DNA from 3 places in the Falseniella ignava genome. Region 1 is predicted to be linked to each of the others. Evidence: predicted binding sites of a transcription regulator. Region 1 holds the regulator's gene; each other region holds the start of a gene.
The links. The regulator CtsR, encoded in region 1, represses protease genes until heat stress. The targets are predictions, from matches to a motif close to TTGGTCAAAAAAGGTCAAANA.

Region 1 (8,201 bases):
GTGGATGAAGATTTAGCGAGAACGTCACATCGCAAGATTGGTGTGAGTAGAATGCCGTCTAAATTAAAGGGAAGTACAGCTTGATGATGGTGAAAGCATCATAATTCAAAGCAAAGTAAATTACATGCATTGTGCACGTTGCTTTGTATCAAGGAGATTAGTTAGCAAAGAATATTTCCTGTATTTCACTATGGGTGAGCGCGAGCTCGCGGATAATGCAATTCATAAAATCATAGCTTGGATTGCGCTCACCGTTAAAACATCGATAAACTGTTGTTGGGGAATAATGAATAAGTTCGGCAAGTTGATATTTCGTTAAGTCACACTCTGCAAGTAGTTCTTCTAACCTAACCCAGTCAATATTCAAGGTAGTACCTCCTCTCATCTAACTTATCTAACTCGTTGAAACTGGTTTCTTAAGACCTATTGTAAGGGTGCGTAAATTGATATGTCAATATAAAAACAACAAAATATTTATTTTTAATAAAATTAAATTTAACTTTAGCGATACCATAGGCTTTGATGAGATATATTTTCTGATTATATGCTCAATATGATGAATGATTCGGGGTGAAGGTGAGATATTCAATTTGATGAGTCAAGCGTGTCGCTAGGCATCTAATTTGCAAAAGGGATGGAAGATGATATAATGGTCAAGAAAGGTCAGTGAATGGCTCATCGAAATAATTGGATAGGAGGGATACAATGGTACGGCGCAGTATGTCGGATGTTATTGAGGCTTATTTGAAAGAAATTCTAGCGAGTCGCTCGACAGTTGAGATTAAGCGGTCAGATATTGCGGAGCGCTTTGATTGTGTACCTTCGCAAATCAATTATGTGATTAACACTCGCTTTACCCAGGAACACGGTTATATGGTAGAAAGTAAGCGTGGGGGTGGCGGTTATATCCGTATATTAAAGGTCGAGGTGATCGACGATGCGCATGCGCTTGAGGAGATGGCTGCCTTGATTGGCTCAGCTATTACCTATCGCAATGCCACTACGATTATTAATACTTTGCTGGAAGATGAGATTATTGATCAGCGTGAAGCCATCTTAATGTTCTCGATGATTGATCCGGAATTTTTATCGGGGTTATCAACGCAAGAGGATGAGTTGCGCGCAATGCTTTTGAAGCAGATGTTGATGCAATTGCGTTATATTTATTAAACCGATGCCCTGTTGAAAAGCAGAGGTTGCAATAACATAAAATCTTAACGAGGTGAGAACATGTTTGAAGAATTATTTACAGAGAGTGCAAGGCAAGCCATGATTTATGCGGCGGAACAAGCTTATTACTTGCGCCACCAAGCGGTAGGAACCGAGCATATTTTGCTTGGTTTAGCGCGCGAAGAACAAGGGATTGCTGGGAATGTGTTGCGTGAAGCAGGCGCAACGTATGATGTCCTATTGAAAGAATTAGAGATGATTCATGGTCGGACAGCCATGCCAAGAACTGCCGGTGAGATTGTAATTCCATACAGCCCACGTTCGAAGAAAATTATTATGAATGCATCAAATGATGCGAAGCGTTTAGGTGTATCTCGTGTGGGTACAGAGCATTTGTTACTTGGTATGTTGAAAGAAGAAGTTCTAGCAACTGCGATGTTACACAATATAGGGGTTGATTTACAAGATTTACGCAAAGCAATCTACAAAGTGATTGGCCTTGAAGGTCATGGTGAGCATGGGCAAGAGGGGCGTCGCCAACGTCGTCGTGCGCAAGGGGGCAATGGTTCAAATCAGCGGAATGAAGGGGCAACAAGTGATTCAACGACGCCGACGCTAGATAGTCTAGCGCGTGATTTAACTGAATTAGCCCGGTCTGGTAAATTGGACCCGGTCGTAGGACGTAAGAATGAAGTCCGCCGAATGATCCAAATTATTAGTCGTCGTACGAAAAATAACCCCGTATTGGTTGGGGAGCCCGGTGTTGGTAAAACAGCAGTCGTTGAAGGGTTTGCGCAACGTTTAGTGGATGGTACCGTGCCGGATAATATTAAGGACAAGCGCCTGATGATGCTCGATACTGGTTCGCTAGTAGCTGGAACGAAGTATCGTGGTGAATTTGAAGAGCGCATGAAGAAGATTATCGAAGAGATGACCCAAGATGGTCAAGTGATTCTCTTTATCGATGAGATTCATACGCTAATTGGTGCAGGATCGGCTGAAGGTGCGATTGATGCGGCCAATATCTTGAAACCTGCTTTAGCGCGTGGTGAGATCCAAGTAATTGGCGCGACAACGCTAGATGAATATCAAAAACATATTGAAAAAGATGCCGCACTAGAGCGTCGTTTCTCTCGAGTTCAGATTGATGAGCCGAATGAGGAAGAGTCGATTTTAATTATTAATGGTCTGAAAGAGAAATACGAGCAACATCATCAAGTCGAGATTACTGAAGAAGCGGTCAATGCAGCGGTGAAGATGAGTATGCGTTACATGACTGACCGTCGTCTGCCGGATAAAGCCATTGACTTAATGGACGAGGCATCAGCGAAGGTTCGGATTGATGCGACACAAGAAGCGACAGAGTTGACACGTTTGCGTAGCGACTTGAATGACTTGAATACACGGAAAGAAGCGGCGATTTTAGAGCGTAATTTCGAGAAGGCTCAACAAATTCGTGAACAAGAAAAGAAATTGGAGAAAGATATGGACGGGCTAATCCAAGAAGCGGCTCAAGATCAAGCTTCGCCTGAAGTGTTGAAAGTCACTAAGGAAGATATTGCTGAGGTGATCTCCTTAGCAACGGGTATCCCAGTTCAGCAGATGGACTTGGCAGAGTCTCAGCGCCTAATTAATCTTGAAGCTGAGTTGCACGAGCGCGTAATTGGTCAAGATGAGGCTGTCAGTGCGGTCTCTCGTGCGATTCGCCGAGCTTATTCTGGCTTGAAAAACCCAAATCGTCCGATCGGATCATTCTTATTCTTGGGTCCAACAGGGGTAGGTAAGACAGAGTTAGCGAAAGCGTTGGCTGCGACCATTTTCGGTAGTGAGGATAATATGATTCGCGTGGACATGTCAGAATATATGGAGAAACATAGCGTATCGAGACTAGTTGGTTCACCTCCAGGTTACGTGGGCTATGATGAAGCAGGTCAATTGACGGAGAAAGTTCGTAACAAACCTTACTCGGTCATTCTATTAGATGAAGTTGAAAAGGCGCACCCGGATGTCTTCAATATCTTGCTACAAGCTTTTGACGATGGGCATATGACCGACGGTAAAGGTCGTCGAGTGGACTTCCGTAATACCATCTTTATTATGACGTCGAACTTGGGCGCAACCGCCTTGCGCGATGACAAATCTGTAGGATTTGGCGCGGTCGATTATTCGAACGACTACGATGCAATGGCGGCACGAATCCATGAGGAAGTGAAGAAGACGTTCCGTCCGGAATTTATCAACCGTATTGATGAAACGATTGTCTTCAAACCCCTATCTAAAGAAGAAATTCGTGAAATTGTTAAACTTCAGGCGCAAGAAATTATCAATCGTCTTGAAGACCTTGAAATTTCTGCCCGTGTAACTGACACAGCGGTGGATATCATTGCGGATGCTGGCTTCGATCCAGAATACGGTGCCCGCCCAATCCGTCGCGCGATCCAAAAACAAATCGAAGACGAATTGAGTGAAATGTTATTGAGTGGAGCAATCGAGCTAGGAGACCAAATTACGATTGGCGGCCGCTCCGGCGCTATTAACATCAATAACCGTTCGAAGTAAGCGACACTCGAATGTTAGTTGAGCCTCAGTGTGAAGCTGGGGCTTTTTTATGTGGGGAAAATTGGTTGGGGTCACGGAATTTGTGCCAAATGGTAGGTGGAGATAGTGTGAACAGTCAGTCGGGGGGGTGGTTGTTGCCGGTGGAACTCCATCTGAGTAGGGCTGAGCCGGAGTTATTGTTGTGGGAACTTCATCTGAGTAGGGCTGAGCTGGAGTTATTGTTGTCGGAACTCCATCTGAGGCGTGTTGAGTTGGAGTTAATGAGGGTGGAACTCCATCTGAGGTGTGTTGAGTTGGAGTTATTGAGGGTGGAACTCCATCTGAGGTGTGTTGAGTTGGAGTTAATGAGGGTGGAACTCCATCTGAGGTGTGTTGAGGTGAACAATTCGCCCAATTTTGTTCATCTCGAAGAGCTAAGCTGAACAATTCGCCCAATTTTGTTCAACTGAAAGAGCAGAGTTGAACAATCCGTCCAAGTTTGTTCAACTGAAAGAGCAGAGCTGAACAATTACCCTCATTAAAACTCCCGCAGAACCAATTAAAACAAAATAAGAGTAGAAACACCGAGGTTTCTACTCTGCATCGCTTAATGAAATGAGTGACCATTGGCTGTTTTCGTATAGAGCGCATGAACAACTGCCATCCTTTGGCAAGGTGGTCGATCCAGGGTTGATTACGGTCAGTCCATCGATTTGATCGATTGACTTGATATGGCTGTGACCAAATAGGACCGTATTGGCACCGAGTGATTTGGCACGGTCAAGTCGCTCCTCAAGAGTCTCTTCGTAACCATGGACAGCATAAATGACCACGTCACCCCAACGAAGCAATGCTTCCTTGTTCGACAAATCTTGTTTCGTAACCATGCTATCCACATCAGCGTCGCAATTCCCTTTAATAAAAGTAATGTCACGTCCTACTAAAAATTCAGCTAACTTAGCCGGTTCATAAGTAGCATAGACTGGATTGCGAGGACCATGATAAAGTACATCACCTAAGTGTGGGAGATAATCGCAATCACCCAAGGCTTCTAACGCTTTTTTCGTTTGGATATAGGAACCATGTGTATCGGATAGGACTCCAATTTTCATATTCACACCTCATTCTATTTTACGCTATACATTGAAGTAGCGTGCTACTTTAATTGTAACGCATTTGGTTATTAGAAGGAATATGCTACACTCAAGGAAAGAATAAAGTGATGGAGGGACGAGATGGGTCAGTTAATTCAGTGTGTGCCGAATTTTAGTGAGGGGCGCGACGCAAAAGTTATTGAAGGGTTACTCGATGTGGCACAATCGGTCGAAGGAGTTACATTGATCGATGCGTCATCCGACGCAAGCCACCATCGAACGGTGGTTACTTTGATTGGCAATCCGGCGGGCATCGAGGAAATTGCAGTACGATTGATGCGTTATGCGGTGGAGCAAATTGATTTAACCGCACATCAAGGTGAGCATCCGCGGATGGGTGCGATGGATGTCTGCCCGCTGATTCCACTGAAAGGAATTACAACGGAAGAATGCGTTGAAGTCGCTAAGCGTATTGGAGAGCGAGCATCCGAAGGGCTTGCACTCCCCATTTTCCTGTATGAAGCGGCGGCGTCAGTACCAGAACGCCGAAATTTAGCGCGAATCCGAAAAGGGGAATTCGAGGGAATGACGCAAAAGTTACAACAACCGGAGTGGCAGCCCGATTATGGACCGAGTGTGCCTCACCCTACAGCAGGAGTGACGGCTGTGGGTGTCCGTCAGCCACTGGTCGCTTTCAATGTGAATTTAAATACGGCGGATTTATCGATTGCCCAAGAAATAGCGCGCACTGTCCGTGGTTCGAGTGGGGGCTTTAAGCACTGTAAAGCGATCGGTGTGATGCTGGAGGACCAACAAATCGCACAAGTCTCAATGAATATGACAGATACGCAACAGCTACCCCTCTACCGAGTGTTCGAATGCATCAAACTCGAAGCAAAACGATATGGTGTTTCGGTATTAAGCAGTGAGATTATCGGGCTAACCCCTGGTCAGGCATTAGCAGATAGTGCAGCTTATTATTTACAGCTGAACACATTCGATTATCAGCAGCAAGTGATTGAAAATCATTTGATTTAGTCCTGTTCCAACCGATACTGATACCACTCTTCAGCGACACGCTCAAAGCCAATTGCTTCGAACATTCGCTGGCTTTGGTGATTGAAGCGATAAACGTTAGCATGGACTTCTTCAAAACCACAACGCTCAGCCAATTCAAGGATTGCTTGAACACTCCGTCGTCCAAGGTGTTGATTTTGGAATTCAGGAGCGACGACGATGCACAATTCACCGTTATCTAGCAGAGAAATATCTCCAGTGAGTTGCCCCAAATATTCAATATAATAACACCGGCCGTGGGTCGATAAATAGTGATACATCTTTTCAAGGACTTCGAGTGTATAGGGGGTGGTAGTATGATCCACTTGTAAGCATAATTGTGGATCTTGATACCATTCGAGGGTTACTTCAGGGCAGGGATAATAAGGAACGAGTCTTAAGGCTTGATCAATAAGAATGGCTTCCATCTGTCTACTCCTCGTATGTCGGAATTTTTAAATATTATAGCACAAATTCTTCAGGCGATTACCGGTCTATTTACACGATACTTAAGGCAACGTATAATAGAGGGACTAGTAAGAAGGAGTGGAAGTATGAACCAAGTTGAGCAATCATCATTTCGTTATTTAGATTTTTATTTATTGGGTATTCTAGTACTTGTGGCAGGGTTCTTTGCGCAAGATGGGGCTAGTATTCTACAAGGACTATGGCAAATTACGCTGTCTCCAAGTCAATTGATTAGTGATTATATGTTGATTGGTGGGGTGGGTGCTGCCTTTGTCAATAGCGCGTTAGTTTATTTAATGATGGTTGCGCTGGCCCATTATTTAAAATCCGAATTAACGGGGATCTTAATTGCCGGACTATTAACAGTTTTAGGGTTTGGCTTTTTTGGTAAGCATATTTTGAACTCCATCCCATTAATTATGGGCGTGTATCTTTATACGAAATACCAAGGCATTCCATTTTCTCAACAAGTTCATGTGGCGTGCTTTGTGACAGGGATTTCGCCGGCGGTCAGCTATATCGCTTTGGGACTAGAGTGGCCACTATGGATCTCAATTCCTGCTGCAATCCTAGTGGGAGTCTTAATTGGTATGATTGTGATTCCGTTAGCGGGGCACATGTTGAACTTCCACAAGGGCTATAACTTGTATAATATCGGCTTTACAATTGGTGTGATTGGCTTAGCCTTGCGAGGAGCCCTGCGCATGTTCGATTTACCAGTGGATAGTGTTAGCCATCTATATTTAGAAAATGATACTATAGCGACGACCTTTGTCGCGATAATGGGGCTGTTCTTAACCGTCTATGGTCTGATCGTGAATCGAGGCTGGCGGGGGTACCGGGAATTGCTTACTCGAACTGGGAAAACATCCTCCGATTATGTTCAAGATTATGGTAAAGGCATTGTCTTAATCAATATGGGGTTCTTGGCGTGGCTATGTCTTGCCTATGTCAAAATCAATGGTGGCATCATTAACGGTCCGCTAATCGGAGGAATTTTAACCGTCATCGCTTTTGGTGCTTTTGGTAAACACCCGAAAAATTGCTTGCCAATTTTCTTGGGTGTGATGATGATATCGATGTTGAATATGTATGGCACATCGAATACAACGTCATTATTGATTGGATTGTTTGGTACGACCATCGCCCCGATTAGTGGAGAATATGGCTTTATGGTAGGTATTTTAGCAGGGATGCTCCATAAGGCGATTGCATCGAATGTGGGGATTGTCCACGGCGGATTGAACCTTTATAATAACGGGTTTGCGGGAGGATTTGTGGCGAGTTTAATGGTGCCGTTACTTCAGACATTTCTCCCTAGAGGCGGGCAAAATGAGTAGTTTAAAAATAAAGTTAGCCGCCATGACCACCTGTACGGTGGTATGGCGCCAGGCTAACTTGACAAGAAATACAAACCATACTATGATGAAGTAACAATTAGATGAACAAACTAGGGTGAGGTTGCTGATAATATAAGTAGAGCATCAGCTTGAAAGGATTATTGGCCGAAGTGCACTAAACTGCATTGGGGATAGGTTGAAGAAGTCTATCACTCTGATGGGTTGTTGCCCAAACAACTGATCAAGGAGCTCCTAGCTTGTGGGCAAAAGACACGGAAATTATTTTTAATCAGACGTCGAGCTTTTGCTTAACGTTTTTTTGATTATTGGTGTATTGAGTAGCATGCTTAATTGAGCCAATCGATCAAATGGCGTATCAATAATTGTAGCGGTAGCCCCGCATTATCGCAAAACTAAGAATGTTGAATGGATTGAGTCATCAAACTATTCAAGTTCATTTTTGCAACATGTACTAAGCAAGGGATGCGGAAACATCTCTTGCTTTTTTGCTGCTAAAACAATAAAATGTGTCAGT
Region 2 (8,201 bases), on a different contig from region 1:
GATACCGACATCACTTTGAAGAATCGCTTTTTCGATTTCGCCTAGACTTGATTTGTCATAAGGTGTAATCACGAGCATGCGCGCTTCTGGGCTTGCGATACTTGCTAATTGGTTCAATGGCGTAGGCGCTCCATAATATTGGACTTGCACTCGGTCTAAAATTGACGCATTAGCGCGTCCAGCACGAATCGTTCCAAGTTCACGTTGGAATGATTCAATTGATTTACTCATACGCTCACGTGTTGTTTTTAATAATTCACTTGAGTTCATAATTTCCTCCTGAATAAGTTGTATCTTAATAAGTTAATTATATATTACGGCTGACTGTAGTTCCAATGTTTTCGCCCATCACCGCACGGCGAATATTACCAGGTTCGTTAAGATTGAAAACAACTAATGGGATGTCATTATCCATACTTAATGAGCTAGCTGTAGCATCCATCACTTTCAATCCTTTATTAATCACATCTAGATGTGTTAAATTCTCATATTTTTGAGCTTGTTCGTTAAAGCGTGGATCTGAATCGTAGACACCGTCTACATTATTTTTTGCCATTAAGATGACATCCGCATTCATTTCAGCTGCACGAAGCGCAGCTGTTGTATCTGTCGTAAAGAATGGATTCCCCGTTCCCCCAGCAAAGATGACAACACGCCCTTTTTCTAGGTGACGGATCGCACGACGACGAATATAGAGTTCGGCAACTTCACGCATTTCGATTGAAGTTTGGACGCGGGTCGGAACTCCTTCGTTTTCCAACACATCTTGTAAAGCTAGAGCATTCATTACTGTGGCTAACATCCCCATGTAATCAGCTTGCGAGCGTTCCATGCCCATTTCTTCACCGATTTTTCCACGCCAAATATTACCTCCGCCTACAACGACCGCAATTTCAACGCCCAAATCGTGAACAGATTTAAACTCTTCAGCCATTAATTTTAAGGTTGGTGGATGAATCCCAAATCCTTGTTCACCTGCCATGGCTTCGCCACTTAACTTCAGTACGACCCGATGATACTTCGGTGTTTCACTCATCTCATTACATCCTTTCTTGTCTTTGAAAAAAGTCCCAGCGAACTGGGACTGGATCGATTAATTATTGTTTCATTTGTTGAGCGACTTCTTCAGCGAAGTTGTCTTGGCGTTTTTCCATGCCTTCTCCAACTGTGTAGCGGATGAATGTTTCGATGGTTCCACCTTTATCTCCAACATACTTACCAACCGTTACATCGTTATCTTTAACGAATGGTTGCTCAGTTAAGCTGATTTCGCCTAAGAATTTATGCATACGTCCGTCGATCATTTTTTCAACGATGTTTGCTGGTTTACCTTCATTTAGGGCAATTTCAGTTTGGATTTTCTTCTCATGTTCTACAACATCAGCTGGAACTTCATCTGGTGAAGTGTAACGAGGTTTCATCGCTGCAACGTGCATTGATACGTCACGTGCTACATCTTCGTCTGCTAAGCCTTTAATTAAAGTAATAACAGAGATTTGACCATTGTTATGGCTGTATGCACCAAATGAGTCGCCATCTTCTTTCGTTAATAAATCGAAACGACGGAATGAGATTTTCTCACCAATTGTGTTTGTCGCATCCGTAATTAAATCTGCAATGCTCTTACCATCGATTTCAACCGCTAAAGCAGCATCTAAATCAGCAGGTTGCGCTTTAACTAAAGCTTGAGCAATATCATCAACTAATTTAACGAATTTTTCGTTCTTAGAAACGAAGTCTGTTTCTGAGTTGATTTCAACGATTGCTGCGTGATTTCCATCAATTGCCATCGCAGATAAACCTTCAGCCGCAATACGGTCTGCTTTCTTAGCAGCCTTTGCTAGTCCTTTTTCACGTAGGTGGTCGATTGCTTTCTCGATGTCGCCTTCTACTTCAACGAGAGCTTTCTTCGCATCCATCATACCTACACCGGTTAAATCACGTAACTCTTTAACTAATTGCGCTGTAATTTTTGCCATTTGAGTTCCTCCTATAAATTTTATCTTAATAAAAACTGTCTTAACACAGGGCTAGGTACCTCTACCTGTGCATGCGTCCTGAATTAAGACAGTATCTTCGTTACTTATAAATTATTCTGCTGATTCCTCAGTCGACTCTTCATTTGTTTCTTCTGTTGATTCTTCTGATTCGAATAAGTTATCAAAGAAATCTTTATCTGAAGACTCTTCGCTACCTTCTTCATGGCTTACACCTTGATTACCTTCAACCACTGCATCAGCGATTGCTGTTGTAATTAATTTGATAGCACGAATTGCATCATCGTTAGATGGAATCACATAATCCACTTCTTCAGGGTCACAGTTTGTGTCAACCATTCCTACAAGTGGAATATTTAATTTGCGTGCTTCTTTCACTGCAATTTGCTCTTTACGTGGGTCTACAATGTAGATCACGTCTGGTAAGCGTGGCATATCTTTAATTCCGCCTAAGTTTTGCTCTAAACGATCTAATTCTTTACGTAATTCTTGAACTTCTTTCTTAGGTAATACATCGAAAGTTCCGTCTTGTTCCATTTCTTCAATGCGTTTTAGACGTTTAATACTTTGTTGGATGGTTTCCCAGTTCGTTAACAATCCACCTAACCAACGATGGTTGATGTAATATTGTCCTGAACGTTTCGCTTGCTCTTCAATGGATTGAGCTGCTTGTTTCTTCGTTCCTACGAATAATACAATTCCACCATTTGAGACTTCATCACGTACAAAGTTGTATGCTTTGTCAACTAATTTCACGGTTTGTTGTAAATCGATAATGTAGATACCATTACGCTCTGTAAAGATGTAAGGTTTCATTTTTGGATCCCAACGACGTGTTTGGTGTCCGAAATGAACACCGGCTTCTAACAATTGTTTCATTGAAATAACTGCCATAATATTTCTCCTTTTTGGTTTTTATTTTCCTCCGAATAATTCATCTCATTCACTGACTCGTGAGAGTACCCAGTAAATCATCCTTATTCGTGTGAATTTGGTGTTTTAACACCGTTAGTAATCATACCTTAAATAGACGTGGATTACAAGCCTTATCAAGGTGTTTGTTAATTTTTTTCATCGTTTTTGACTTCTTTTTCACGATAAAGTTCCGAACTGTTCTTCATGACTTCGGATAATTCTTGTTCGGGCGAAATTGAAGCGCCACGATCACGACGATAGGCTATGTCGCGGTGGATAATCGCAGATAGAGCCGAGAACAATGGAACAAAAAGAATCATCCCCGGAATTCCGAATAATCCCCCACCAATGGTCACGGCAACAATAACCCATAGCGCAGGGAGGCCAATCGAATCTCCCACGACACGTGGATAAAGTAAATTTCCTTCGATCTGGTTCACCATAATCATAAAGACTACGTATCCTAACGCTTGAATCGGCGATTGGACAAAAATCAACATGAAACCAATTCCTGTTGCAATAAATGCCCCAATATAAGGGATGAGTGCTGTAACTCCGGTTAGGACCCCAAGCATTGCCGGGTATGGGAAGCGCAGTAGGAATAAACCTACAGCAACCATAACCCCTTCAATCGTTGCGGAAGTAAGTGTTCCAACAAAGAAGCCTTTGAATGAATCATTTAAAATACGTGCTACATACATAATTTGATTATGTAAACGTGAAGGCAGATAAGTCTCGGATAATAATACGAGTTGATATTGTAACTTCTCTTTATTCGAAAGCATAAAAATACTTAAAACAAAGGATAAAAAGAAATTGAAAATAAAACCTACCGTATTCCCAATCGTTGAAATGGTTCCATCGATGACGTTACTAGTGATGGAGTTCAAGAAACTGATTGCATTTTGTGTAATACTATTCCAATTGAAGTTTAGCTGTCCCAATACTTCTTGTAATTGTGGGAAACGTTCTTCAAGCGACATTCCCCAATCCCGTATGCTCATGATGAAATTCGGTAAAGTATTAATAATCATTGAGATAACCCCAATTAATTGGGGAATAACTAAGTAAAATACTAAAAAGATAAAGAGTAAAATAACAATGATCGACGTTGCAATACTTACAGGTCGCCGTGTTCGTTTTACCCAAGTATCCTCACGGTCCGGGAAATAAATTTCCTCAATCTTAGTCATCGGAATATTTAAAATATAAGCCATCGCGGCGCCAATAATAATTGGCATTAATACCGCAATTAAATGATTAAATGTCGCTAGGACGTTACCAAAATAACGGATTAAAAGAAACAACAAGCCACTGAATAAAATAATTTTAATAATAGATTTTTCTGTCTTTTCTGGTTCACGAAAGAATGACATCTGATTCCTCCTTTCTATTCTAATATGTATAAACTAACTGAAAAAAACATAAATTTCAATCAAAAAAACAACAGACTGGCAGAAAAACTACCAGTCTGAGTCATTCTATTAGATTAATTTAAAATCTAACTGATGTTCACTAAGTTCGACATCCACCGTCGCATGTGGAGGAACCTCGCCAGCAATAATGCGTTTAGCAAGCGGCGTCTCCAATTCTCGTGTAATAAAGCGCTCAAGCGGACGTGCTCCGTAAATTGGGTCATAACCATTATCAGCGATCCAATCAATCGCAGACGGCTCCATTTGAAGATGAATATCTTGTCCTTCAAGACGTAAGGTCAATTGGTTAATCATCTTATGGACAATGCCTGTCATATCTTCTCTTGTTAATGGTTTGAATAGCACGGTATCATCGATACGATTTAAAAATTCAGGTTTAAAGTGTGCTTTAAGTTCAGCTTGAACCGCATTTTGTGCACTTTCTTCGATGGTCCCATCTTCATTCAATCCATCTAAGAGCAAATGACTACCGATGTTACTTGTCATAATGATGACCGTATTTTTAAAGTCAACTAAATGCCCTTTCGAATCGGTTAATCGACCATCATCCAGTACTTGTAATAAAATATTAAAGACATCTGGGTGAGCTTTTTCAATCTCATCAAGAAGTACAATCGTATATGGGCTACGACGTACTGCTTCGGTTAATTGTCCTCCTTCTTCATGTCCTACATAGCCTGGAGGTGCTCCCACTAAGCGTGATACGGTATGTTTTTCCATATACTCACTCATATCAATTCGGATCATATGATCTTCTGAATTAAAGAGTGCTTCAGCCAATGCTTTTGCTAATTCCGTCTTACCAACTCCAGTAGGTCCTAAGAATAGGAAGGAGCCAATCGGTTTCCGTGGATCTTGGATGCCTGCTCGCGATCTTAAGACGGCTTCATAGACTTTATTCACCGCTTCATCTTGTCCGATTACTCGTTCTTTTAAAGTTTCATCGAGTGTTAGCAATTTAGCTCGTTCCCCTTCAACAATTTTATTGACAGGAATCCCGGTAATCCGACCAACAACTTTTGCAATTTCTTCTTCTGTAACCGATTCTTGGGTTAAGCGTGAATCAACGTATTCTTCAGCTTGATGTTCTTCTAAATCCGCTAATTCTTTTTCAAGTCCTGGAATGACACCATGTTGCAGTTGCGCTGCCCGCTCTAAATCATATTGAGCTTGGGCATTTTCTAATTCACGACGTGCTTCATCAAGTTCTTCCCGTTTATCACGGACTTGATTAGTTGCTGCTTTCTCAACTTCCCAACGTGCTTTGAGTTGGCTTGCTTCTTCGCGTAAGTTTGCAATCTCTTCTTTAAGGTCTTCCAGACGTTTCATACTTGCTTTATCTGATTCTTTCTTCAAAGCAGCTTCTTCAATTTCTAACGTCATCAGACGACGATTGACTTGGTCAATTTCTGTTGGCACAGAGTTTAATTCCATTCGGATGGTCGCACACGCTTCATCTACTAGGTCAATCGCTTTGTCAGGTAAGAAACGATCGGTAATATAGCGATCGGATAAGACGGCTGCTCCGACTAACGCATTGTCATGAATATTAACCCCATGATGAATTTCAAAACGTTCTTTCAATCCTCTCAAGATAGAGATCGTATCTTCAACATTCGGTTCTTTCACCATCACGCGTTGGAAACGACGTTCCAAAGCTTTGTCTTTTTCAAAGTTTTGGCGATATTCTTCAATGGTTGTGGCTCCGATACAATGCAATTCTCCACGAGCGAGCATTGGTTTAAGTAAGTTCCCTGCATCCATCGAACCTTCTGTCTTACCAGCTCCAACAATGGTATGGATCTCATCAATAAAGAGAATGATTTCACCATCCGCATTTTTCACTTCTTTTAAGACAGCTTTCAAACGCTCTTCAAATTCGCCGCGATATTTGGCGCCCGCAATCAAAGCCCCCATATCCAAGCTATAGATTACTTTGCCTTTTAAATTCTCTGGCACATCGTTTCGAATAATCCGTTGAGCTAAGCCTTCGATAATCGCGGTCTTACCAACCCCCGGATCCCCGATTAAGATTGGATTATTTTTAGTTTTTCTTGAGAGAATTCGAATCACATCTCGAATCTCTTCGTCCCGTCCGATAATCGGATCGCTCTTGTTCGATTTCATCGCTTCATTTAAGTTAATTGCATATTGTTTTAAGGCATCATAAGTTGCTTCTTGGTTTGGTGAGTTCACAGACTCCCCTCCTCTCAATGTTTCAATTTTTTCATTTAAAATTTCTTCCGTAATACCATGTTCTACTAAATATTGCGTAATTGGTTGATTTGGTTGACGATACAAAGCCAATAACAGGACGTCTATCGAGAGATAGGTATCTCCTTTTTCCGTTGCAATTTGGTTTGCATCTTGTAATAATCGATTTAAATTTTGTGAAATAGTCTGTCCGTATTGAATATTGCTGCCGGTGACTACGGCTATTTTATCTAACTCTTGCTCGACGACTTGTTTTAATCCATCCATCGGAACTTGTAAATCTTGGTAGAGTTGATATGCATAATGATCACTTTGCATGAGTACGCGCCACACATGCGCAATATCAATCGCTTGATGATGACGTGTCTGGGCAATTTGTTGCGCATCCGCTATTGTTTGTTGCACCAGTGTCGTATATTGTTCCATCCTGTTCACCACCTTATTTTTTTCTGTCGTTCATCGACTGACCTTAGTATACCAAAAAGGTCAAGATTGGTCAATAATATTTTGACTTTATTTGACCTTTATTTTTATGGTTAAAAAAACTGCAGGACGTATCCTGCAGTCTGTAATGATTAATGATGATGTCGCTTAAGTTTGCGCTCCGCTTCAAGTTGTTGGTAATATTTGAGTTCAAAGCGATGCTTATCTTGTTGTTGTTTATTCAAGAAGTTACCGATGACTCGAGTAGATTGAATGATATTAACAAATGCTTCTGGATCTCCTTGCGCAATCGCCATCTGTAAATCATATAACTCATACTGGTTAACTACAATCATTAAGGTGCTATTAGGTTCTCGACTATAGCCTCCGCGCCCATCAAGAATGGTCACCCCACGGCGAAGTCGGGCAAAGATGCTGTCGAGTACGGCGTCCACATGATCGGTCACAATAAAGACCGTTAAGCGCTTCTCATTGGTATGAATGAAGTTAATACAGCGTGCTGACGCATACATGGAAATTAAGGTATAAAGTGCATATTCCCAACTATAAATATTTCCAGCAAAAGAGATAATAATTAAGTTAATTAATAAGTTTACCGATCCGACGTTGACCCCAGTTGCGCGGAATACTACCACTGAAATAATATCCGTTCCCCCAGCTGAAAGACCAAAACGAACGGCCGTCCCCACTGCAATACCTCCGAGAACGCCCCCCATAATCCCATTAAGTAATGGATTTTCAGAAACTTGCGTCACTGGAATAATGGATGAGAAAAATGAAATCCCGAACACCACACAAAGCGTTAAAAAGGTGAATCGTTTACCTAATTTTATAAACGCTAAGGTAATAATTGGAATGTTCAGTATTAAGTTCAATTGACCAGGTAAAATCATATTCGCCCAAGGCGTGTAATGATTAATAAAATAACTTAAAATTTGGGCAAACCCCATTAATCCTCCGGAATAAATATGCCCTGGTAATAGAAATTTATTCATGGCAATTGAATAAACGATTGAAGAAAACAACACGACCAGTAATGCGACAATATTTTCCACGAATGGATACTTATTCGTAATTCTTCCTAACATTTGTCTTTTAATCCTCTACTCTAATTTGTAATTGAACCTGATTCGCCCAGGTTCGCGATTAAATCTTTTTGCAATCCTTTCGCAATTTGCGATCCCATTACTAAAGT
Region 3 (8,201 bases), on a different contig from region 1:
AGCCAAAGGATTGGTCCAAGAATCTTTCTACTGCCAACGTTGTTATCGCTTGAGACACTATAATGAGCTAATTGATTTAGCATTAGATGAAGATCTATTTCTTCAACGATTATCAAGTATTGCTTCAGACGATGCTTTTGTGATATTAGTAGTTGATGTTTTTGACGTTGAAGGAAGTATTATAAGTGGGATTCAACGCATGATTGGCGAGCAACCATTTGCGGTTGCTGTAAATAAGTTTGATTTATTGCCTAAAGTAACGCGCCAGAGCAAAGTTAAAGAATGGGTTCGCCAAATTATGAATTCAAACCATCTGTATCCTGAGTCTGTTATTATTACAAATGGTATGAAGCGTTCTGGCATTGAAGCATTAGTTGAACTGATTGAACAATATATCCATTCTAAAAATATTTATATTGTAGGAATTACAAATGTTGGTAAATCAACACTAATTAATCAACTAATACAGCACTACGGCGGTGAACGTGAGATTATTACCACCTCAAATCATCCTGGAACAACACTTGATATGATTCAGATTCCTTTGACTGATGAGCATAGCCTCATTGATACACCGGGTATTATTAAGAAGTCACAATATGCGCATTATCTATCCCGTGATGAATTGAAGGAAGTTTTGCCAAGCAAACCGCTTAAACCTAAAACATATCAGCTGAAAAGTGAACAGACTTTATTTTTAGGGGGATTAGCTAGAATCGATGTTAAAACACAAGCAGACAAAGCGGCAGTTACTTTGTATGTAAATTCATCCCTATACATTCACCGTACAAAAACAGAAAAAGCTAGCGATTTTTACGAAAAGCATCTCGGAGAGTTGTTAAATCCTCCACATCAAAAAGAGGATTTTCCAGAGCTGAAAGCTCAGTCCTATCGTTTATCAGGGAAGGAAGACTTAAATATATCAGGTTTAGGATGGATAACATCTAATGCTCCGATTAATTTAACAGTTTGGGTACCAAGAGGTATTGCTGTCACTAAGCGACCATCAATTATTTAAGGAGGTAACAATGAATAAAAAACAATTGAAGTTTTTAAGAAGTGAATCACACCAAATTAAACCGCTTTTTCAATTAGGGAAGAACGGTCTGACGGAAGAATTCATTCATCAAATTGATTTAGCATTAGAAAAACGTGAGTTGATAAAGTTTCATATTTTACAAAATTCAGATGAGGAATTAAAGGATGTTACTTCGGAGATTGCGAATCAATTGGGAGCAGAAATTATTCAAGTTATCGGAAGTACAGCGATTCTCTATCGTCCTGCCAGACAAACAAAAAATCAAAAGTTGAGTTTGCGTGTTAACGCACTAAGATAACGAGGAGACGAGTATGAAAAAGGAGTCAACGCTTTACGAAGTAAATGTTGATATCGAAGATTTTTTGCGACCGGTCTACTTATCGAATACTCAGCTTGAAACTTCTGAATTTCGTCCTAAACGAATTGGTATTTTAGGTGGAACCTTTAACCCTCCGCACTTGGGGCACTTAATGATGGCAGAGCAAGCAGGAACTCAACTTGAGTTAGATCAAGTATGGCTGATGCCAACAGCGAAGCCACCACATGCTCCAGGAAAGCAAACGATTGCGGCATCACACCGTTTAGAGATGGTACGATTGGCGATTCAATCTAATCCTTTATTAGAGGTACAGCCATATGAGGTTCATCGTGGAGGTAAAAATTACACGGTGGATACGATGGAATATTTTAAAGAGGCCTACCCAGATTATGAGTTTTATTTTATTATGGGAAGCGATAGTGCTAACGACTTACCATTATGGCGTAATGTGGATCGGTTAGTTGAATTGGTTCAATTTGTTGGCATCCGCCGGCCAGGACAGCCCGCTTATACGGGGAAATATCCCATTATATGGATCGATTCTCCAATGATTGATTTGAGCTCAACCGAAGTGCGTTTGAGAGTGTTTCTTGAACAGTCGATACGTTATCAAGTGCCAAATGAAGTGATGGACTATATATATAAACATCAATTATATTGTGATCAAGCATAGGAGGGTATAATGAGAGCGTGGGATACCTTTATTTCTATTTCACGAGATGAATTGATTGATTTGTTAAAAGACCAATTGTCAGCTCAACGCTTTGAACATGTATTAAGTGTCGAAAGCACAGCGCTCAACTTAGCTAAACAAATCGGTTTCGAAGAATATAATCAGGTGAGTATCTGTGCTTTATTACATGATCTATGTAAAGAAATGCCAGAACAGGAAATGTATCAATTAGCAATTCAATACCAACCGGCGCTAGCAGATTACGATGGAAATGGTGCCATTTGGCATGGAGCGGCTGCTGCTCAATATGCTAAAAACCATCTTGGCGTTAAAGATCAAGAGATTTTGCAGGCCGTCTCGGACCATACAATTGGGTCTGTTGAAATGTCATGTTTAAGTCAGCTGCTATTTGTAGCAGATTATATTGAACCGGGAAGAACATTTGAAGAGGCAAAAAAGGCTAGGGAAGTAGCGAATCATTCATTAAAAATGGCTACCCGTCAAATTATGCAACAGACGCTACTTCATCTTGTTAAGTTAGAAAAAAATGTTTATCCTCCAAGTGTTGTAATCTACAATCATTGGATGGAAGAAAGGAATGACTAAAAATCGAAGAAACAATAAACAAAATTAAATTAATCGTACAACATGCACATGACCGCTTGGCGCAAGAAATTACGGTACTTGATGTGCGTGAGTTAACACCTGTAACAGATTACTTTATTATTATGCACGGTCGGAACGGACGACAAGTTAAAGCGATTGTTGATGAGATTGTCGAATGTGTTCATCAAGCGGGTTATGAATTGTTGAGTGTTGAAGGGAAACAAGATGGGCAATGGACGTTGATTGACTTAAATGACGTCGTCGTGCATGTTTTCTTAAATACCGAGCGAGAATTATATGGTTTAGAACGAATTTGGATAGATGCTCCTGAACTAAATATTGAAGAATGGATTGATTAACCATGGGCTTTTCAAAATTAGCCCAAGTATACTCACGTTTTAATGATGAATCAGCTTACTTTGACTGGATTACTTTTGTCGAGCAGTCTTTGGATAAACGTCCATATACACTTCTTGATTTAGCTTGTGGCACAGGCGTTTTAACGGAAATGATGGGGGCATTAGCGGATGAAATTATTGGGATTGATTTGAGTCCCGAAATGATCTTCCAAGCTCAGGAGACATTGGTTCACCCCTACTCTAATGTGTCCTTTAGAGTAGCGGATATGACGCAATCGAGTGCTTATCAATGGGTAGAGGGATACGATGTCATTACTTGTTTCTTAGATTCCCTTTGTTTTTTAGAGGATGAGACACAGTTAAGTCAGACGTTTCATCAAGTCTATCAACATTTAAGTGAGAGAGGACAATTTTTGTTTGATGTTTGGACACCGTATCATATCCGCTATGGTTTCAATGGCTTTGAATATTTTGACTATGATGAATCTACCGCACTACTTTGGGAGAGTTATCCAACAGAAGCCCTAGAAGAAATTGTAGTGGAACATGATTTAACACTTTTTATCCAAAAGAACGGTAATCTATATGAACGAACGAATATCACGCTCGTCGAGCGTAGTTACCCGTTAGAAGTATATATGCATCATCTTACAGAAGCAGGTTTTGCGCAGGATGATATTCAAGTCTATGTAAATCATGGACGAGAAATATATGATCCAAGTCGACATCACGAGACACCCCGTTGGTTTTTCCGTTGTTATAAATAATGAGGTATGCCATGAAAAAAGTGGGAATTCTTGCAGAGTATAATCCATTTCACCGAGGTCATCAGTATCAATTACAAGTCATTCGTCAACAATTCCCGGAAGCGACAATCATTGTTGCAATGTCAGGAAATCAATCGCAGCGTGGAGAATTTACATTGATGGATAAATGGACTCGAAGTCGATATGCGATTGAAGCTGGAGCTGATATCGTCGTGGAGTTGCCAGTCATTGCTTCGCTCCAATCGGCGGATTATTTTGCGGATTGGGGAATGCGAATTTTATCAGGCATGGGAATCGATACTTTAGCATTTGGGGTAGAAACCTTGGATCTTAATTCTTTAATTAAGATTGTTGAAGAGATTGAGACCAATCAATCGATGATTGATTTGACGCTACAGAAAGAAATGAGCTCAGGCGTCAGCTATCCGGAAGCTTATTCGAGAAGTATTGAAGCTCATCTTGGAGAAGTGGCGGCTGAACATTTTAATGCACCTAACCATATGTTAGCAGTAAGATATATCCAATCGATGAAACGATGGAACAAAGAGGTAAACTTTATGGCAATCCCTCGAAGTCAAACAACATTTGACGGGGAGACAATACTGTCTGGAACGCAAATTCGTGAGCACTATTTAACAACAGGTGAAATAATCGCAGTTCCCTATCCAATTCAAGTTGATCAAGGGGTGGTGCTAGAGGATTATTATCCTTATTTGAAATATCGGATTATGAGTGATCAACCAGGTGGTTTGGAACAAATATTTGATGTTAAGAACGGTTTAGGTCAGTATATATATGAAACAAATCAAAAAGCGAATTCTTACGATAAATTAGTAGAATTGTTAACAAGTCGGCGATTTACACGATCGTCAATCCAGCGTAAATTGTTACGGATTATGTTGAATTTTACTGATGAGAAATGGCAGCAATCGATTGATCTCCAACAAGAGATGCCAACAGTGCGTCTATTAGGAATTTCATCACGAGGTAGGGTACATCTTCGAATGGAATCATTGAAAACAACCATTTTTACGCGGTTAAATCGTGAGGTCAGCCCTTATTATCAACTTAATTTGACGCTAGACCAAATCTATCAAAATAATCTGAAGCGCATGATTAATGAACAAAATATCGAAAAAATTCCGTTTTTAGGTAAATAGGCTGGAATTATGCCGAAAAAACTTGTTCTGTATCTTGACTTTAAGGCTTGAATTCCATATAATAAAGCTTGTTGCTTTAGAGGTGATATTATGAAGTACACAATTCGTGAAATAAGAAATAGTTCCGAAGCGATTGTTGAAGTGGATCAAATTATTTCGATTCAAGATGAGTTAATCGACCGTCAAATTAATCTCGAAATTCAAAAAGAGCCACGTTTAAAAGGATATTTTACCTATGACAATCACGAAGTTACCTTGCATGGGCAAATTGATGTCACATTAATTCTCCCATCAAGTCTATCTTTGAAACCTGTCGTGTATGACTTAACGATTCCAGTGAGTGAACGGTATGTTGAAGCTCAGTATGATGGGAATATTGAAGACTATGCAGAAACAACGGTTGTGATTACAGATGATACAATTGATTTAGTTGATTTAGTTACGGATTTAATATTGATTAATATACCTACCAAAGTCTATGGTCCAGACGAAGATGAAGCACATCTTCCCCATGGAAAAGATTGGGAAGTTATAACAGAGGCCAACTATATTGAGCAGCAAAGTGAACGTCGCCTACAATCTGAGGATTCGCCGTTTGCCGCTTTGCAACAATTATTAAATGACCAAGAAAGAAGCGATTCTTAAATTGTAGGAGGTGGATAAAATGGCAGTACCTAAGCGTAAAACTTCAAAAGCTAGCAAGAGAAAACGTCGTACACACTTTAAACTTCAAGTTCCAGGGATGAACGTTTGTCCTGAATGTGGTGAATTAAAAATGAGTCACCGTGTATGCGCGAATTGTGGCTACTATGACGGTAAAGAAGTAATTTAATGTAATTTCACGGCTAAGTCGAAAGATTTAGTCGTTTTATTTTTAAAACAAAAAATTTGTCTTTCTTTGACCATTAAGGTAAAATAATAATTGTTGACAAAGATAGGAGGTTTTTATATGAATTTAATTCCAACAGTAATCGAACAAACTTCACGGGGAGAACGTGCGTATGATATTTATTCACGCTTATTAAAAGACCGTATTATTATGTTAAGCGGAGGAATTGATGATCAATTAGCAAACTCCGTTATCGCTCAATTATTATTTTTAGATGCCCAAGATCCTGAGAAAGATATCTATTTATATATAAATTCACCTGGGGGTAGTGTAACAGCTGGTATGGCTATTTATGACACAATGCGCTTTATTAATGCCGATGTACAAACGATTGTGATTGGGATGGCGGCATCCATGGCCTCAGTATTGCTGGCAGCAGGGGAGAAAGGGAAGCGTTGGGCTTTACCAAACTCCGAAGTAATGATTCATCAACCGCTGGGCGGCGCTCAAGGTCAAGCAACAGAAATTGAAATTGCAGCACGCCATATTTTAAAAACGAAAGAACGTTTAAATCAAATTTTAAGTGACTTAACAGGTCAACCTTTAGAAGTTATTGAACAAGATACTGATCGTGATAATTTTAAAGATGCGGATGAGGCTCTTGAGTACGGTCTGATCGATGGTATTATGAAAAATAGTAAAGAATTGAATAAATCAAAGAAATAAACAATAGACTCCTTTGATTCCAAAATTGGATGAAAGGAGTCTTTTTTTGTACACATTCCCTCATTGGACAGTTAATGTCCAGTATATTATAAAACGATTCACCTTTTCACTTGTCTTTAATCAGAATCAATGGTACTATGTTACTGTAACCGTGAGAAATGAATGTTTGTGGCTATGTTAATTTGTGATTACGCATTGGACTTAATTTGACCAACTGCTTATAGGGAGTGAAGGTCGATGAATGATTATAAAGAAATTCAAGCACTTGCTCCAGAGATTGCCTCATTAGTTGATATGCGTTTAAGTATATTGCAAGTGATTGATCGAGAACAGCTTATCGGACGTAAATCTTTAGCTCAAAAAATTAATTTGAGCGAGCGTGTGACGCGTTCTCAAGTCGAAGTTTTACGAAATCAACACCTAGTTAATGTTAGCCCGTCGGGTATTGAACTTACCGATGAAGGACGAAGGATTTACCAAATACTAAATCCTTTACTAAGTATTACATACAATTCTCAATGTTATCAGCTACAAGAACAACTTAAAGCTAAACTCGGAATTGCTCATTGTGTCGTTGTTCCGGGAGATGCTGGAGAAAATCCGGCGATATTTGATGAGCTGGGGAAGGCTGTTGTCCAAGTACTTGGAGATTATTTGCCAGTAGGTGATAATACAATTGCTGTAACAGGTGGCACAACTTTGTCGAAAGTAGCTCATCAGTTTGATCTATCTTTAGCTAAAAATCGTCAGTTAACATTTGTTCCTTCACGAGGAGGGTTAGGTCAAGAAATTGACATTCAATCGAACTCAGTTGGAAATGTGATGGCACAGCGGACTTCGGGAAGTTATATTCCACTATTTATTCCTGAAAATATCACGCTTGAAACATCAAAGATATTAATGAACGATGAAGAAGTTGCTTCAATTGTCGCTAAAAGTAAAAATGCAGATTGTTTGATTCTCAGTGTCGGAACAGCTAAAGTTATGGCTGAGAGAAGAAAAATTAATTCCGATAAGCTAAATCAAATTAATGATTATCATGCGGTTGGTGAAGCGTTTGGTGCCTTCTACAATCGCCAAGGAGAAATTGTCGCTAGTTACCCTCGAATAGGCCTAAAGTTTAAAGATTTAGAGCAAATTCCTTTAGTGATTACCGTCGTAGCTGGTGAAGAAAAAGCTGACGCAGTGGAGGGATTCTTCCATTTGGCACCACGTCACAGTTGGTTAATTTGTGACGAAGCGATTGCATTAAAGATTTTAAACGGGGAAACCCTTTGAAATAAATATCCTTAAGGAGGAAATGGAATGACAGTAAAATTAGCAATTAATGGTTTTGGACGTATTGGACGTTTAGCATTAAGACGTATTTATGAGGTAGGTGCAGATGTTGAGATTGTTGCAATCAACGACTTAACTGATAACGATAACTTAGCTTATCTTTTAAAATATGATACAGCACTTGGACGTTTACCTTACGACGTTGAAGTAAAAGGTGATTCAATTGTTGTTGACGGTCATGAAATTAAAGCATTTGAAGAAAAAGATGCAAGTAAATTACCTTGGGGTGAATTAGGAGTAGATATTGTCCTTGAATGTACAGGTCACTACAACTCAAAAGAAAAAGCACAAGCACATATTGATGCTGGGGCAAAACGTGTATTAATTTCAGCACCCGCAAAAGATAAAGAAACAAAAATGGTTGTATTCGGTGTTAACGAAGACA

Region 2: the regulator CtsR is predicted to act here: its motif matches at 7,067-7,087, upstream of clpB (ATP-dependent chaperone ClpB).
Region 3: the regulator CtsR is predicted to act here: its motif matches at 5,809-5,829, upstream of clpP (ATP-dependent Clp endopeptidase proteolytic subunit ClpP).

Annotation. Positions count from the first base shown of each region.
Region 1 covers NZ_PKHE01000021.1:2,098-10,298, reverse strand. Annotated here, with positions in the region: gene CYJ57_RS08105 (helix-turn-helix domain-containing protein) at 158-385, opposite strand; gene CYJ57_RS06725 (CtsR family transcriptional regulator) at 706-1,170, shown strand; gene CYJ57_RS06720 (ATP-dependent Clp protease ATP-binding subunit) at 1,231-3,729, shown strand; gene CYJ57_RS06715 (hypothetical protein) at 3,837-4,151, shown strand; gene yfcE (phosphodiesterase) at 4,302-4,820, opposite strand; gene ftcD (glutamate formimidoyltransferase) at 4,944-5,840, shown strand; gene CYJ57_RS06700 (GNAT family N-acetyltransferase) at 5,837-6,286, opposite strand; gene CYJ57_RS06695 (DUF1576 domain-containing protein) at 6,413-7,666, shown strand; lysine riboswitch at 7,774-7,926, shown strand.
Region 2 covers NZ_PKHE01000003.1:86,663-94,863, reverse strand. Annotated here, with positions in the region: gene frr (ribosome recycling factor) at 1-270, opposite strand, end outside; gene pyrH (UMP kinase) at 308-1,036, opposite strand; gene tsf (translation elongation factor Ts) at 1,098-1,979, opposite strand; gene rpsB (30S ribosomal protein S2) at 2,091-2,891, opposite strand; gene CYJ57_RS02030 (AI-2E family transporter) at 3,059-4,288, opposite strand; gene clpB (ATP-dependent chaperone ClpB) at 4,397-6,988, opposite strand; gene CYJ57_RS02020 (YitT family protein) at 7,138-8,094, opposite strand; gene CYJ57_RS02015 (hypothetical protein) at 8,115-8,201, opposite strand, start outside.
Region 3 covers NZ_PKHE01000006.1:2,448-10,648, forward strand. Annotated here, with positions in the region: gene yqeH (ribosome biogenesis GTPase YqeH) at 1-1,018, shown strand, start outside; gene yhbY (ribosome assembly RNA-binding protein YhbY) at 1,029-1,337, shown strand; gene CYJ57_RS03260 (nicotinate-nucleotide adenylyltransferase) at 1,351-2,031, shown strand; gene yqeK (bis(5'-nucleosyl)-tetraphosphatase (symmetrical) YqeK) at 2,041-2,637, shown strand; gene rsfS (ribosome silencing factor) at 2,670-2,996, shown strand; gene CYJ57_RS03275 (class I SAM-dependent DNA methyltransferase) at 2,999-3,763, shown strand; gene CYJ57_RS03280 (nucleotidyltransferase family protein) at 3,775-4,923, shown strand; gene CYJ57_RS03285 (YceD family protein) at 5,014-5,568, shown strand; gene rpmF (50S ribosomal protein L32) at 5,588-5,755, shown strand; gene clpP (ATP-dependent Clp endopeptidase proteolytic subunit ClpP) at 5,873-6,478, shown strand; gene CYJ57_RS03300 (sugar-binding transcriptional regulator) at 6,716-7,756, shown strand; gene gap (type I glyceraldehyde-3-phosphate dehydrogenase) at 7,784-8,201, shown strand, end outside.